One region of the Streptomyces sp. NPDC093546 genome, then DNA from elsewhere that is predicted to be linked to it. Evidence: riboswitches for the same ligand, from Rfam matches in the RefSeq annotation. Region 1 holds a riboswitch; each other region holds the start of a gene.
The links. A riboswitch is a leader RNA that binds a small molecule or an ion and turns the genes downstream of it on or off. The one in region 1 is predicted to bind thiamine pyrophosphate.
Positions count from the first base shown of each region.

Region 2: another riboswitch for thiamine pyrophosphate. It lies ahead of ACIRNI_RS02550 (thiamine ABC transporter substrate binding subunit); the one in region 1 lies ahead of thiC (phosphomethylpyrimidine synthase ThiC).
Region 3: another riboswitch for thiamine pyrophosphate. It lies ahead of thiO (glycine oxidase ThiO); the one in region 1 lies ahead of thiC (phosphomethylpyrimidine synthase ThiC).

Region 1 is NZ_JBIWJG010000002.1:162,481-167,324, forward strand. Features, by position in the region: gene ACIRNI_RS03840 (hypothetical protein) at 1-142, shown strand, start outside; gene thiC (phosphomethylpyrimidine synthase ThiC) at 212-1,993, opposite strand; TPP riboswitch at 1,987-2,121, opposite strand; gene ACIRNI_RS03850 (YibE/F family protein) at 2,194-3,549, shown strand; gene ACIRNI_RS03855 (SsgA family sporulation/cell division regulator) at 3,564-3,998, opposite strand; gene ACIRNI_RS03860 (DUF5326 family protein) at 4,279-4,497, opposite strand; gene ACIRNI_RS03865 (cupin domain-containing protein) at 4,660-4,844, opposite strand, start outside.
Region 2 is NZ_JBIWJG010000001.1:576,338-581,181, forward strand. Features, by position in the region: gene ACIRNI_RS02540 (phosphatidate cytidylyltransferase) at 1-915, shown strand, start outside; gene rlmN (23S rRNA (adenine(2503)-C(2))-methyltransferase RlmN) at 1,071-2,183, shown strand; TPP riboswitch at 2,213-2,324, shown strand; gene ACIRNI_RS02550 (thiamine ABC transporter substrate binding subunit) at 2,401-3,498, shown strand; gene ACIRNI_RS02555 (ABC transporter permease) at 3,531-4,844, shown strand, end outside.
Region 3 is NZ_JBIWJG010000004.1:265,703-270,546, reverse strand. Features, by position in the region: gene metF (methylenetetrahydrofolate reductase [NAD(P)H]) at 1-73, opposite strand, end outside; gene thiE (thiamine phosphate synthase) at 194-844, opposite strand; gene ACIRNI_RS10910 (Rv2175c family DNA-binding protein) at 942-1,307, opposite strand; gene ACIRNI_RS10905 (NAD(P)/FAD-dependent oxidoreductase) at 1,443-2,663, opposite strand; TPP riboswitch at 2,776-2,888, shown strand; gene thiO (glycine oxidase ThiO) at 2,886-4,139, shown strand; gene thiS (sulfur carrier protein ThiS) at 4,136-4,336, shown strand; gene ACIRNI_RS10890 (thiazole synthase) at 4,340-4,844, shown strand, end outside.

The sequences.
Region 1 (4,844 bases):
CGGGCCGGACTTCTCCAGCCCGAGCGAGGGCGGTTCGGCGACGCGGCCGGCCTTCACCAGCCCGGACTTCACCAGCCCCGACTTCGCCGGTCCGGAGTTCGGGGGCCGGGACTTCGGCGGCCCCGAGCACCGGTCGGAATGACCGGTGCACCGGGGCGCGTGTTTCACGTGAAACATCCGTTCGCACCCGCGTGAGCGGGTCGCCGCGGGGTCAGTCCGCCAGCGGCAGGTAGACCCGGTTCCCGGCGGCGGCGAACTCCGCGGACTTCTCCGCCATACCGGCCTCGATCTCGTCCTGCTTGAGATCCCCGCCGTGCTCCCGCCGGATGTCCTGCGAGATCTTCATCGAGCAGAACTTCGGACCGCACATCGAGCAGAAGTGCGCGGTCTTCGCCGGCTCGGCGGGCAGCGTCTCGTCGTGGAACTCCCGCGCCGTGTCCGGGTCGAGGGCCAGGTTGAACTGGTCCTCCCAGCGGAACTCGAACCGCGCGTCCGACAGCGCGTCGTCCCACTCCTGCGCGCCCGGGTGCCCCTTGGCCAGGTCCGCCGCGTGCGCGGCGATCTTGTACGTGATGACGCCGGTCTTCACGTCGTCCCGGTTCGGCAGGCCGAGGTGCTCCTTCGGCGTGACGTAGCAGAGCATCGCGGTGCCCCACCAGGCGATCATCGCGGCGCCGATACCGGAGGTGATGTGGTCGTAGGCGGGCGCGACATCGGTGGTCAGCGGGCCGAGCGTGTAGAACGGCGCCTCCTCGCAGATCTCCTGCTGGAGGTCGATGTTCTCCTTGATCTTGTGCATCGGGACATGGCCCGGGCCCTCGATCATCGTCTGGACGTTGTGCCGCTTGGCGATCTGGTTCAGCTCGCCGAGCGTCCGCAGCTCCGCGAACTGCGCCTCGTCGTTGGCGTCCGCGATCGAGCCCGGCCGCAGGCCGTCACCGAGCGAGAACGTCACGTCGTACGCGGCGAGGATCTCGCAGAGCTCCTCGAAGTTCTCGTACAGGAACGACTCCTTGTGGTGCGCCAGGCACCACGCGGCCATGATGGAGCCGCCGCGCGAGACGATGCCGGTCTTGCGGCGCGCCGTCAGCGGCACGTACCGCAGGAGCACGCCGGCGTGGACGGTCATGTAGTCGACGCCCTGCTCGGCCTGCTCGATGACCGTGTCCTTGTAGATGTCCCAGGTCAGCTCCTCGGCCCTGCCGTCGACCTTCTCCAGCGCCTGGTAGAGCGGCACGGTGCCGATGGGGACGGGCGAGTTGCGCAGCACCCACTCGCGGGTGGTGTGGATGTTGCGGCCGGTGGAGAGGTCCATGACCGTGTCGGCGCCCCAGCGGGTGGCCCAGGTCATCTTCTCCACCTCCTCCTCGATGGACGAGGTGACCGCGGAGTTGCCGATGTTGGCGTTGACCTTCACCAGAAACCGCTTGCCGATGATCATCGGCTCGATCTCCGGGTGGTTGACGTTCGCCGGCAGCACCGCGCGGCCCGCCGCGATCTCCTCGCGGACGACCTCCGGGGAGACGTTCTCGCGGATCGCGACGTACTCCATCTCCGGCGTGATCTCGCCGCGGCGGGCGTACGCGAGCTGCGTCACCGCCTGTCCGTCACGGCCCCGGCGGGGCTGGCGCGGACGGCCCGGGAAGACGGCGTCGAGGTTGCGCAGCCCGCCGCGCGGCGAGGTGTGCTTGATCCCGTCGTCCTCGGGGCGGACCGGGCGGCCGGCGTACTCCTCGGTGTCGCCGCGCCCGATGATCCAGTTCTCCCGCAGCGGCGGCAGGCCGCGGCGTACGTCGGTCTCGACATTCGGATCGGTGTACGGCCCTGACGTGTCGTACAGCGTCACGTCCTTGCCGTTGGTGAGGTGCACCTTGCGGACCGGCACGCGGAGGTCGGGGCGCGAGCCCTCGAGGTATCCCTTGTGCCATCCGATGGACTTCCCGGCCTCGTCGTTCTGGTTCGAGGCAGGCGTGCGTGCGTCCTGAACGGTCATCGTGACCTACTCCCTACGCCGGCATTACCCGGTAACAGGTTCGGCGGTCGACGCAGCGTTTCCCGTACGTCTCGTACGGAGATCAGCGCCCTCTCAGCCCGGTGCTCCGAGCTCCCGCGTGTGCAAAAGGTGTCACCACGCTAGCGTCCTTGCGGCCGCGCTGAACAGAGGGGGCCCCACGTTCTTGCGATGATCGGTCCGTGACTTCCTCGCACGAGACACCTGAGCCGGACCGGCACGCACTCGGTCATGCGCACGGTCATGCGCACAGCCACGGCCCTGCCGCGCCGGTATCCCGGCATCTGCGCAAGGTCATCGCGGCCGTACTGATCCCCTTCGCCACGGCGGTCGTCGTCGGTCTCGCCATCCTGTGGCCGGGCGGCGCCCCGGCCCACGAACGCACCGGTGTGGGCTTCGACCGGCAGACCGAGCAGGGCACGGTCGTCCGCGTCGAGCGGGTGGACTGCAAGGACGTGAACGCCGCTCAGGTCCCCCCGACCGGCGACACGACGACGCCCCAGGGGCGCGAGGCGGTCAACGCCCAGCAGGGCAAGTGCGCGAAGGCGACGGTCGAGGTCACCACGGGCAAGGACAAGGGCCGCACGTTCGTCGAGGTGGTCCAGCCGGACTCGCCCCGCCAACTGGACGAGGGCCAGGGCGTCGTGGTGGCGTACGCGCCCGACGCGCCCCGCGACCTGCAGTACTCCGTCACGGACGTGGACCGCAGGATCCCGGTGGCACTGCTCGCCGGCGTCTTCGCGCTGGCAGTGGTGGCCGTCGGCCGGATGCGCGGCCTGATGGCGCTGACCGCCCTCGCCTTGAGCTTCCTCGTCCTGACGCTCTTCATCCTCCCGGCGATCCTGCAGGGGTCCAACCCGCTGGTCGTCGCGGTGGTGGGGTCGAGCGCGATCATGCTGATGGCGCTCTACCTGTGCCACGGCCTGACCGCGCGGACATCGGTGGCGGTGCTGGGCACGCTCATCTCGCTGCTTCTGATCGGCCTGCTGGGCTCCGCTTTCATCGGCTGGGCGTCGCTCACCGGCAACACCGACGACTACACCGGCCTGATTCACGGGCTCTACCCGAACATCGACATGTCGGGTCTTCTGCTGGCCGGCGTGATCATCGGTTCTCTGGGCGTGCTCGACGATGTGACGGTGACCCAGACGTCGGCCGTGTGGGAACTGCACCAGGCGGACCCGTCGATGGGCCCGCGGGCGCTGTACCGGGCCGGTATCCGCATCGGCCGCGACCACATCGCCTCGGTGGTCAACACGCTGGTGCTGGCGTACGCGGGCGCGGCGCTCCCGCTGCTGCTGCTCTTCTCCATCGCGCAGAGCAGCGTGGGGACGGTCGCCAACAGCGAGATCGTGGCCCAGGAGATCGTACGGACGCTCGTCGGCTCGATCGGGCTGGTCGCCTCGGTGCCGGTCACCACCGCACTGGCCGCGCTCGTCGTCTCCGCCGACCGGCCGGGCGACGCCGGAGCGCCGGGGCCCGCCGCCGCGACGGCCGCGACGGGCCGGGGCGGCCGGGGCCGCCGGCGCAAGAGGTGACCGGCCCTGGAGGGTCAGCCGGCGTTCTCCTCGGCGAGGATCCGGCCGAGCGCATCCTCCAGGTCCTGCTCGAAGTCACCGAGCGTGAGCTCCTGCCCCAGGGGCACCAGCTTGTCGGTGCGGTCCAGGAACGCCACCAGCGGCGGCGCGCTCGCACGGAAGAGCGCCCGGTCGGCGCCGACCTGCAAGCGGATGCTGACGTCCGACAGGTCCTCCGGCCCGGTCGGCGCGATGTGGACGTCTCCCTCGCCGCTCGGTGCGTTGATCCCGTCGAGCAGCAACTCGCGTCCGAACGCCCAGGTCACCGGGGCGTCCCCGGGCAGGTGGAAGGTCATCCGGACCGCGAAGGGATCCTTCGTCTCGTACCCGAGCTCGACCGGAATCCTGAAGCAGAGCTCCTCGGAAACGATGAAACTCATCAGGACCTCGGCCTGAACCGACTCGCGCATCATGTACCCCGCAGTGGATGAAGCAGTGGTGAACAACGCCCTCTTGGTTTAATCGTCATCGTCCTGGAGGGACTAGAGGATCACAAGGAGTGAGTTTTCTGGTACTGCGGGCGACTCGATCTTGCTGCGACGATTCTGCACAGCCGCGCCGTGTCGCCGAGGAAGGCTGCCACTCTATGGGCAGCCTCCTGCCGGGGCGGGGTTTCGCGGGGGCCGTTCCCCCGCCCGGGCTAACACCCGTGCAGATGGCCGGATACGGGGAATGGCGAGACCGCTGCCGTCACCAGTCGCTGCGGGACGACGAGGATGACGACGACGTGAACTTCCGTACGACGTAGATCAGTCCGCCGACGAGCGCGACGAAGACCAGCACCTTGAACAGCAACCCGACCAGCATGACGACCGCGCTCGCGATCAGACCACCGAAGACCAGCACCGCGATGAGGGGTATGGCAACCCACTTCACCCACCACGGCAGCCCCGCCAGAAGCTCCTTCACCGCCATCGTCCCTGCCTCGTCTCTCTGCGCCGCCGGATCTGTGGACCTTGACGCCTTCGATGCTAGGCGCGCGGAGGCGGCCGGCGGGGGCTCCGCGCCCCTCGCTCTTCCCTGATCCTTCCCCTAGGGACTGACGGATTCAGGGCGACTTCGCGGCCGGGCTCAGCTCTCGGGCGGAGAGAACACCACCAGCACCCGCAGGTCCTCGGTGATGTGGTGGAACTTGTGCGGCACACCGGCCGGGACGTACACCACACTGCCCCGCCCCACCTGCGTCGTCTCCAGCCCCACCGTGATCGACGCCCGGCCACTGACGATGACGTACACCTCGTCCTCGTTGTGCGGCT
Region 2 (4,844 bases), on a different contig from region 1:
TTCCGTGACGAGATGCCGCAGGAGCCCATGCCCACGCCGCCGTCGGGAGCGACGCAGCCTCCGGAGCAGCCGGGTCCGCCCCACCGGCCCCAGCAGAAGAAGCGGGCCGGGCGCGACCTGAGGGCCGCCATAGGGGTCGGCGTCGGCCTCGGCGCGGTCATCATCGCGTCGCTCTTCATCCTCAAGGACGTGTTCGTCGGCGTCATCGCGGTCGCCGTCGTGGTCGGGCTGTGGGAGCTGACCTCGCGCCTTCAGGAGCGCAAGTCCATCAAGGCCCCGCTCGTGCCGCTCGCGCTGGGCGGCGTGGCGATGGTCGTCGCCGGGTACGTACGCGGCGCCGAGGGCGCGTGGGTGGCGATGGCGCTCACCGCGCTCGCCGTGCTGGTGTGGCGGATGACGGAACCGCCCGAGGGCTACCTCAAGGACGTCACGGCCGGCCTCTTCGCCGCCTTCTACGTGCCGTTCCTGGCGACCTTCGTGGCGCTGATGCTCACCGCCGACGACGGGTCGTGGCGGGTGCTGACCTTCCTGCTGCTCACCGTGGTCAGTGACACCGGCGCGTACGCGGTCGGCTGGCGCTTCGGCAGGCGGAAGCTCGCGCCGCGCATCAGCCCCGGCAAGACGCGCGAGGGCCTGGTCGGCGCGGTGGCGTTCGCCATGGCGGCGGGCGCCCTGTGCATGGAGTTCGCCATCGACGGCGGCACCTGGTGGCAGGGCCTGCTGCTGGGCCTCGCGGTCGCGGTGAGCGCCACGCTCGGCGACCTCGGCGAGTCGATGATCAAGCGGGACCTGGGCATCAAGGACATGGGCACCCTGCTCCCGGGCCACGGCGGCATCATGGACCGGCTGGACTCGCTGCTGCCGACGGCGCCGGTGGTGTGGCTGCTGCTGGTGCTGTTCGTCGGCGCCGGCTGACAGGAACAGGCCGAACCGCCGTCCGGTTACCCTGGAAGGGCTCGTCGCATCGAGGCGGCGGGCCCTTTCGGCCCCGTACCCACAGGCGGGGATCATCCGGTGAGGTCCCCCGGCTCAGCTCCCGCGGCCTCGTCTTTACTGAGGAGTACCAGGTCATGCCACGCCCCGCCCCGGGAGAGCTCACCTTCGTCGCGCCCCGCGGAGCCGTGAAGCCGCCGCGGCACCTCGCCGACCTCACGCCCGCCGAGCGCAAGGAAGCGGTGGCCGCGATCGGCGAGAAGCCGTTCCGCGCCAAGCAGCTGTCCCAGCACTACTTCGCGCGGTACGCGCACGACCCCGCCGAGTGGACCGACATCCCGGCCGCCTCGCGCGAGAAGCTCGCCGCCGAGCTGCTGCCGGACCTCATGAGCGTCGTACGGCACATCTCGTGCGACGACGACACCACCCGCAAGACCCTGTGGCGGCTGCACGACGGCACGCTCGTCGAGTCGGTCCTCATGCGCTACCCGGACCGCGTGACGATGTGTATCTCGTCGCAGGCGGGCTGCGGCATGAACTGCCCGTTCTGCGCCACCGGCCAGGCCGGCCTCGACCGGAACCTGTCGACCGCCGAGATCGTGCACCAGATCGTCGACGGCATGCGGGCGCTCAGGGACGGCGAGGTGCCGGGAGGCCCCGCCCGCCTCTCCAACATCGTCTTCATGGGCATGGGTGAGCCGCTCGCCAACTACAAGCGGGTCGTGGGCGCCATCCGGCGGCTGACCGACCCCGAGCCCGACGGCCTCGGACTGTCGCAGCGCGGCATCACCGTCTCCACCGTCGGCCTCGTGCCCGCGATGCTGCGCTTCGCCGACGAGGGCTTCAAGTGCCGCCTCGCCGTCTCGCTGCACGCCCCCGACGACGAGCTGCGCGACACCCTGGTCCCCGTCAACACCCGCTGGAAGGTCCGCGAGGTGCTGGACGCCGCCTGGGAGTACGCCGAGAAGTCCGGCCGCCGCGTCTCCATCGAGTACGCCCTCATCCGCGACATCAACGACCAGGCCTGGCGCGGCGACCTGCTGGGCCGCCTCCTCAAGGGCAAGCGCGTCCACGTCAACCTCATCCCGCTGAACCCGACCCCCGGCTCGAAGTGGACCGCCTCGCGCCCCGAGGACGAGAAGGCGTTCGTCGAGGCGATCGCCGCCCACGGCGTACCGGTCACCGTCCGTGACACCCGCGGGCAGGAGATCGACGGCGCCTGTGGACAGCTCGCGGCCGCCGAACGCTGAGCTTGTACTCTGAGCTCGAACACACCTGCATATTCCGACAGGGGAGCGCCACAGCGCTGAGAGTGCGGCAGCCGTCCAGGCCGCAGACCCTCTGAACCTCGCCCAGGTCATTCTGGGTAGGAAGTTCGGTCGTTACTCGAGCTGTTGCGCCCTGCCCATCCCTCCGAGGGGTGGGCGGGGCCGCGTCTCTTCCTGGACACCCCCAGGAGGAATCTCAGTGAGCACCACCAAGAAGATCACGGTCGGCGCCCTCGCCGCCGCGCTGGGCGTCACGACGCTCACCGCCTGCGGCGACGGCGGCTCGGACAAGGCGTCCGACGGCGGCGGTACGAAGTCGAAGACCGTGACGCTCGTCAGCCACGACTCCTTCAACGCCTCCAAGGAGGTCCTGAAGGAGTTCACCAAGGAGACCGGCTACACCGTCAAGGTGCTGAAGAGCGGCGACGCCGGCGAGGCCGTCAACAAGGCGATCCTCACCAAGGGCGCCCCGCAGGGCGACGTCTTCTTCGGCGTCGACAACACCCTGCTGTCGCGCGCCCTCGACAACGGCCTCTTCGAGCCGTACGAGGCCAAGGGCCTGGACCGGGTCCCCGCAGACGTACAGCTCGACAAGGACAAGCACCGCGTCACGCCCGTCGACACCGGCGACATCTGCGTCAACTACGACAAGAAGTACTTCGCGGACAAGAAGCTCGCGCCGCCGCAGACCTTCGACGACCTCGCCAGGCCGCAGTACAAGGACCTCCTCGTGGTCGAGAACCCGGAGCGCTCCTCGCCCGGCCTCGGCTTCCTGCTCGGCACGGCCGCCCAGTACGGCGACGAGGGCTGGCAGGACTACTGGAAGAAGCTGAAGGCCAACGGCGTCAAGGTCGTCGACAGCTGGGAGCTCGCCTACAACCAGGAGTTCTCCGGCTCGGCCGGCGGCAAGCAGGCCAAGGGCGACCGGCCGCTCGTCGTGTCGTACGCCTCCAGCCCGCCGGTCGAGGTGCTCTACGCCGACCCGCAGCCGGCCGAGGCGCCGACCGGGGTCTCCACCGGCACCTGCTTCCGCCAGACCGAGTTCGTCGGCCTGCTGACGGGCGCGAAGAACCCGGAGGGCGGCAAGGCCCTGATCGACTTCATGATCGGCAAGAAGTTCCAGGACGACATGCCGCTCCAGATGTTCGTGAACCCGGTCGCCAAGGACGCGGCGCTGCCGGAGCTGTTCACCAAGCACGGCGTGACGGTCGACAAGCCGCACACCGTCGCCCCCGAGAAGATCGCCGAGAAGCGTGACGGGTGGATCCGGTCGTGGTCCTCGCTCGTCCTGAAGTAGGCGTCTCCCGCGGCACCCTCAGGCGCGGCGCGCTGCGGGCGGGGCTCATGGTCCTGCCCGTGGCGTTCCTCGCCCTCTTCTTCGCCTACCCCGTCGCCGCGATCGTCGGCCGGGGCCTGCGGACGGGGGAGGGCACCTGGGAGTTCGGGCGGCTCGGCGAGGTGCTGGGCCGCCCGGACATCCTGGACGTGCTCTGGTTCACCACCTGGCAGGCGCTCGCCTCCACCGCGCTGACCCTGCTGGTCGCGCTGCCCGGCGCGTACGTCTTCGCCCGCTTCGACTTCCGCGGCAAGGGCGTGCTGCGGGCGGTCGTCACCGTGCCGTTCGTGCTGCCGACCGTCGTCGTCGGCACGGCGTTCCTCGCGCTCGTCGGGCGGGGCGGGCTCCTGGACGAGCTGTGGGGCGTGCGGCTGGACACCACCGTGTGGGCGATCCTGCTGGCGCACGTCTTCTTCAACTACGCCGTCGTCGTCCGCACGGTCGGCGGCCTGTGGGCGCAGCTCGACCCGCGCCAGGAGGAGGCCGCGCGGGTGCTCGGCGCCTCCCGTTTCGGGGCGTGGCGGCGGGTGACCCTGCCCGCGCTCGCGCCCGCCGTGGCCGCCGCCGCCCTGATGGTCTTCCTCTTCACGTACACCTCCTTCGGCGTCGTACAGATCCTCGGCGGGCCCGCGTACGCCACGCTGGAGGCGGAGATCTACCGGCAGACCGCGCAGCTGCTCGACCTGGAGACGGCGGCCGTGCTCACGCTGGTGCAGTTCGCGGCCGTCGGCGCCGTCCTCGCCGTGCACGCCTGGACGGTACGCAGGCGGGAGACCGCGCTGAAGCTGGTGGACGCCGCCATGACCGCGCGGCGGCCGCGCGGGGCCGGGCAGTGGACGCTGCTGGGCACCGTCCTCGTGACGATCGCGCTGCTGCTCGTGCTGCCGCTCGCCGTGCTGGTGCAGCGCTCCTTCGACGGGGGGCTCGGTTACTACCGGACGCTCGGGGACGCCGACGCGGGCGGCGGGACCTTCCTCGTGCCGCCGGTCGAGGCGATCGGGAACTCGCTGGAGTACGCGCTCGCCGCCACCGCGATCGCGCTGGCCGTCGGGGGGCTCGCGGCCGCGGCGCTCACCCGGCGGGCCGGGCGGCTGGTGTGCGGCTTCGACGCGCTGCTGATGCTGCCCCTCGGCGTGTCCGCCGTCACCGTCGGCTTCGGCTTCCTCATCACGCTGGACGAGCCGCCGCTCGACCTGCGCTCGTCGTGGATCCTGGTGCCGCTGGCCCAGGCCCTCGTCGGCGTGCCCTTCGTCGTACGGACCATGCTGCCGGTGCTGCGGGCCGTGGACGAGCGGCTGCGGGAGGCG
Region 3 (4,844 bases), on a different contig from region 1:
TCTTGCCGGTCGCGAGCAGATCGCGCACGGTGTGGGCGCGATCTGTCCTGGTTGAGGGTGTGCCAAGGGCCATACGGGCAGGTTAACGACGGCGGGTCCGTCACCCAACCGGAGCAGGTGAATTCGTCCGTTTTGCCGGGTTGTTGTCCACCCATCGGACAAATCGGGGCCCGCGCCCCCTCGGAGGACCGGTTCAGGCGGCCCGCTCGCGCACCCGCTTGGCCAGCGACGCCGCCGCGGCCGCCGGGTCGTCGGCCTCGGTGATCGCGCGTACGACGACGATCCTGCGCGCACCGGCGTCCAGGACCTGGTCCAGGTTGTCCGCGTCGATGCCGCCGATCGCGAACCAGGGCCGCCGCTGGTCCAGCGACGCGGCGTACCGGACGAGGTCCAGCCCCGGCGCGTACCGCCCGGGCTTGGTGGGCGTCGGCCAGCAGGGCCCGGTGCAGAAGTAGTCGACGCCGGGCTCGGCGACCGCCGCGTCGACCTCCGCCTCGCCGTGCGTGGAGCGGCCTATCAGCACCTGGTCGCCGAGGATCGCGCGCGCGGCCGGAACCGGCAGGTCACCCTGGCCCAGGTGCAGCACGTCGGAGCCGATGGCGTGCGCCACGTCGGCCCGGTCGTTCACCGCGAGCAGCTTGCCGTGGCGGCGGCAGGCGTCCGCGAACACCTCCAGGTGCTCCAGCTCCTCGCCGGCCTCCATGCCCTTGTCCCGCAGCTGGACGACGTCCACACCGGAGGCGAGCACGGCGTCGAGGAACTCGGGGAGGTCCCCCTGGCGCTTCCGGGCGTCCGTGCACAGGTACAGCCGGGCGTCGGACAGGAGCGCGCGTGCGGTGGCCATCAGAGGTTCCCCCCGTTGGTGCGGTGGTGCACGGACCGGCCGCGCGCGAGCGCGGGCCGGCCCGTACACCACCTGGTGTCGGTATTCGTTCGGTTCGTCAGACGGCGAGCGCCTGGGCTCGGCGCTTCACCTCCGTGCCGCGATTCTCGCTGAGCGCCTGCGCGGGCGTGCCCGGCAGGGACGGGTCGGGGGTGAAGAGCCACTCCAGCATCTCTTCGTCGGTGAAGCCGTCGTCCCGCAGCAGCGTCAGGGTCCCGGAGAGGCCCTTGAGGACCTTGCCGTCCTTGATGAAGGCGGCAGGGACCTGCAGCGTCCGGTTCTCACCGCGGCGCACGGCGATCAGCTGGCCCTCCTTGACCAGCTGCCGCACGCGCGTCACCTCGACATCCAGCATTTCCGCGATGTCGGGCAGGTGGAGCCAGGCGGGGACGAGAGCATCGATCTTTGCGTCAATCTCGGTCACGGGACAAGCGTGCCATCCCGGACTGACACGCGGTACCCGGGCTGGGCCGAGGGCGCGTCGCAAGCGCCACGGAGCCACGGAGCCACGGAGCCACGGAGCCACGGAGCCACGGAACCAGCGAGACACGACCTGCACCTACGCCAGAGCCGCGGCCTTCAGGGCTACGGACGGGTCGGCGACACGCTCCGCGTCGAGCGGTGTGCCCGCCTCGATCAGCTTGCGGCCCTGCGCGAGGTCCCGGGGGCGGCCGACCGCCAGCAGGGCGACCAGGACGTTCTCCCGCAGCCACGCCACGGACCAGGAGGCACCGGCCGGATCGCCGCGCCACACCATCGCGTCGGCGGCCCCGTGGTGGCCCGCGTACTGCACGAAGCGGCCGAACTGCTCGGACCAGAAGTACGGCACCGGGTCGTACGGGTGCGGCGCCTCGCCCACGATCCCGGCCGCGACCGTGCGCGGCCCCTGGAGGGCGTTGTCCCAGTGGTGGACCAGCAGCCGCTCGCCATAGCGGGCGGAGGGGAAGGAGGCGCAGTCGCCGACGGCGTACACATCGGGCACGGAGGTGCGCAGGTGGTCGTCCGCGAGGACGGCGCCGGCGGTGCCGAGGGCGATGCCGGAGCCGGTCAGCCAGTCGGTGGCGGGCCGGGCGCCGATCCCGACGACCACCGCCCCGGCGGGCAGGATCCGGCCGTCCTCCAGGGCCACCTCGCCCGGTTCGACGTGCCCCACGCGCGCGTCGGTCAGGAGTTTGGCGCCGGCCTCCTCGTACCAGTCGGCCATCGGAGCGGCGACCTCGGCCGGCAGGGCGCCCGCCAGCGGCCGTTCCGCGGCCTCCACGACCGTCACCGCGCAGCCCGCCCCGAGGGCGGCCGTGGTGAACTCGGCGCCGATCCAGCCGGCGCCGACGACCACGATGTCGTGCTGCTCGGCGAGGACGGGGCGCAGCCGCTCGGCGTCGTCGAGGGTGCGCAGCAGATGGACGCCGGGGACGCCCTCGGAGCCGGGCAGCGCCAGGGGCACGGCGCCGGTCGCGACGACCAGCACGTCGTAGGGAACGGGTCCCTCCTCCGTGTCGATCTCGTGCGCGAGGGGGCGTACGCCGGTCACGGACAGGCCCAGGCGCAGGTCGATGGAGAGGGCCTCGAAGTCGACCTCGAAGGCGGAGCCCTCCGCCGTGCCGAGCAGCACCGCCTTGGACAGCGGCGGGCGGTCGTACGGCTGGTGCGGCTCGGCGCCGATCAGCAGCACCGGCCCCGTGAAGCCCTGTTCGCGCAGGGCCACCGCGGTCTGTACGCCGGCTATTCCGGCTCCGACGATGACGACGCGCCGCTCGGCCGCGGGCCGCTCTGTATGCATCTCTGTATGCATCCGCTCGCTCACGCGATCACCATACGTAGGTGACGCGTTGTCGGGCCAGAGTGAAGACACCCTTACTGCCCGTTGAGCGGTCGGGTTAGGCTGGCCGCCGTAGAGCACTCGCGGGAGCCCGGACGCACCGGGCTGAGAGGGAGGCTGGACGGCCTCCGACCGTACGAACCTGATCCGGGTCATGCCGGCGAAGGGAGGGGCTGGACGCCCATGCATCCACGTGGATCGACACGTACGGAATCGACACGTACAGGCTCGGCCGTCTCGGATGTCCTCGTCATCGGGGGCGGGATCATCGGCCTGGTCACGGCCTGGCGGGCGGCGCGGCGGGGGCTGTGCACCGCCGTCGTCGACCCCGAGCCGGGCGGCGGGGCCGCCCAGGTCGCGGCGGGCATGCTCGCCGCGGTCACCGAGCTCCACTACGGCGAGGAGACGCTCCTCGCCCTCAACCTCGCGTCGGCGCGCCGCTACCCGGACTTCGTCGCCGAACTCCGGGAGGCGTCGGGCGGCCTCGACGTCGGCTACCGCGCGTGCGGCACGCTGGCCGTCGCGCTGGACGCCGACGACCGCGCCCATCTGCGCGAGCTGCACGCGCTGCAGAGCCGCTGCGGCCTGGAGTCCGAGTGGCTCAACGGCCGCGAGTGCCGCCGCCTGGAGCCCATGCTGGCGCCCGGCGTGCGCGGCGGGCTGCGGGTGGACGGCGACCACCAGGTCGATCCGCGGCGGCTCGCGGCGGCCCTGGTCGCCGCGTGCGAGCGGGCCGGGGTGGTCTTCCACCGCGGCTGGGCGGAGCGGCTGACGGTGGTACGGGAGCGGGCGGCCGGGGCGGCCTTGCAGGACGGCACGGAACTCGCCGCCGATCAGGTGGTGCTGGCCGCGGGGAGCCTCAGCGGCCGGCTCGGCGGCGTACCGGACGATGTGCTTCCGCCGGTACGGCCCGTCAAGGGGCAGGTGCTGCGCCTGACGGTGCCGCGCGCGTACGCGCCGTTCCTCTCCCGCACGGTACGGGCGGTTGTGCGCGGCAGCCATGTCTACCTGGTGCCGCGCGAGAACGGCGAGCTCGTCGTAGGCGCCACGAGCGAGGAGCTCGGCTGGGACACCACGGTCACCGCGGGCGGGGTCTACGAGCTGCTGCGCGACGCGCACGAGCTGGTGCCGGGCATCACCGAGCTGCCGCTGGCCGAGACCCGCGCGGGGCTGCGCCCGGGCTCCCCCGACAACGCGCCGCTGCTGGGCCCGAGCGCCCTGCCGGGCCTGCACCTGGCGACCGGGCACTACCGCAACGGGGTGCTGCTGACGCCCGTCACGGGGGACGTGATGGCCGAGGTGCTGGTGAGCGGTGAGCTGCCGGAACAGGCGCGTCCGTTCGCCCCGGACCGCTTCTCCACGACCGCCTCCTCCCCCGCTTCTGCCCCCTCTTCCGTCTCTTCCGTCTCTTCCGTCTCTCCGGTTGGAGTGTCATGAACGTCTCCGTGAACGGCGAGGCCCGCGAGCTCGCCGCCCCGACCACGCTCGACGCGCTGGTCGCCACCCTCACCACAGCGCCGTCCGGTGTCGCCGCCGCCGTCAACGAGACCGTCGTCCCGCGCAGCCAGTGGGCCGGGACGCTGCTCGGCGACGGCGACCGCGTCGAGGTCCTGACCGCGGTCCAGGGGGGCTGAACCATGGCGGACGACCGTCTCACCATCGCCGGGACCGCCTTCGACTCCCGGCTGATCATGGGTACGGGCGGGGCGCCCAGCCTCGACGTACTGGAACGCGCCCTCGCCGCCAGCGGCACCGAGCTGACGACCGTGGCCATGCGCCGGCTCGACCCGACCGTCCGGGGCTCGGTCCTGTCCGTCCTCGACAAGCTGGGCATCCGTGTCCTGCCGAACACCGCGGGCTGCTTCACCGCGGGCGAGGCGGTCCTGACGGCCCGGCTCGCGCGGGAGGCGCTCGGCACGGACTGGATCAAGCTGGAGGTGGTGGCCGACGAGCGGACGCTGCTGCCCGACCCCGTCGAACTGCTCGACGCGGCCGAGACGCTGGTCGACGACGGCTTCACGGTCCTGCCGTACACCAACGACGACCCGGTGCTCGCGCGCAGGCTGGAGGACGTCGGCTGTGCGGCGATCATGCCGCTCGGCTCGCCGATCGGCTCGGGGCTCGGCATCCGCAACCCGCACA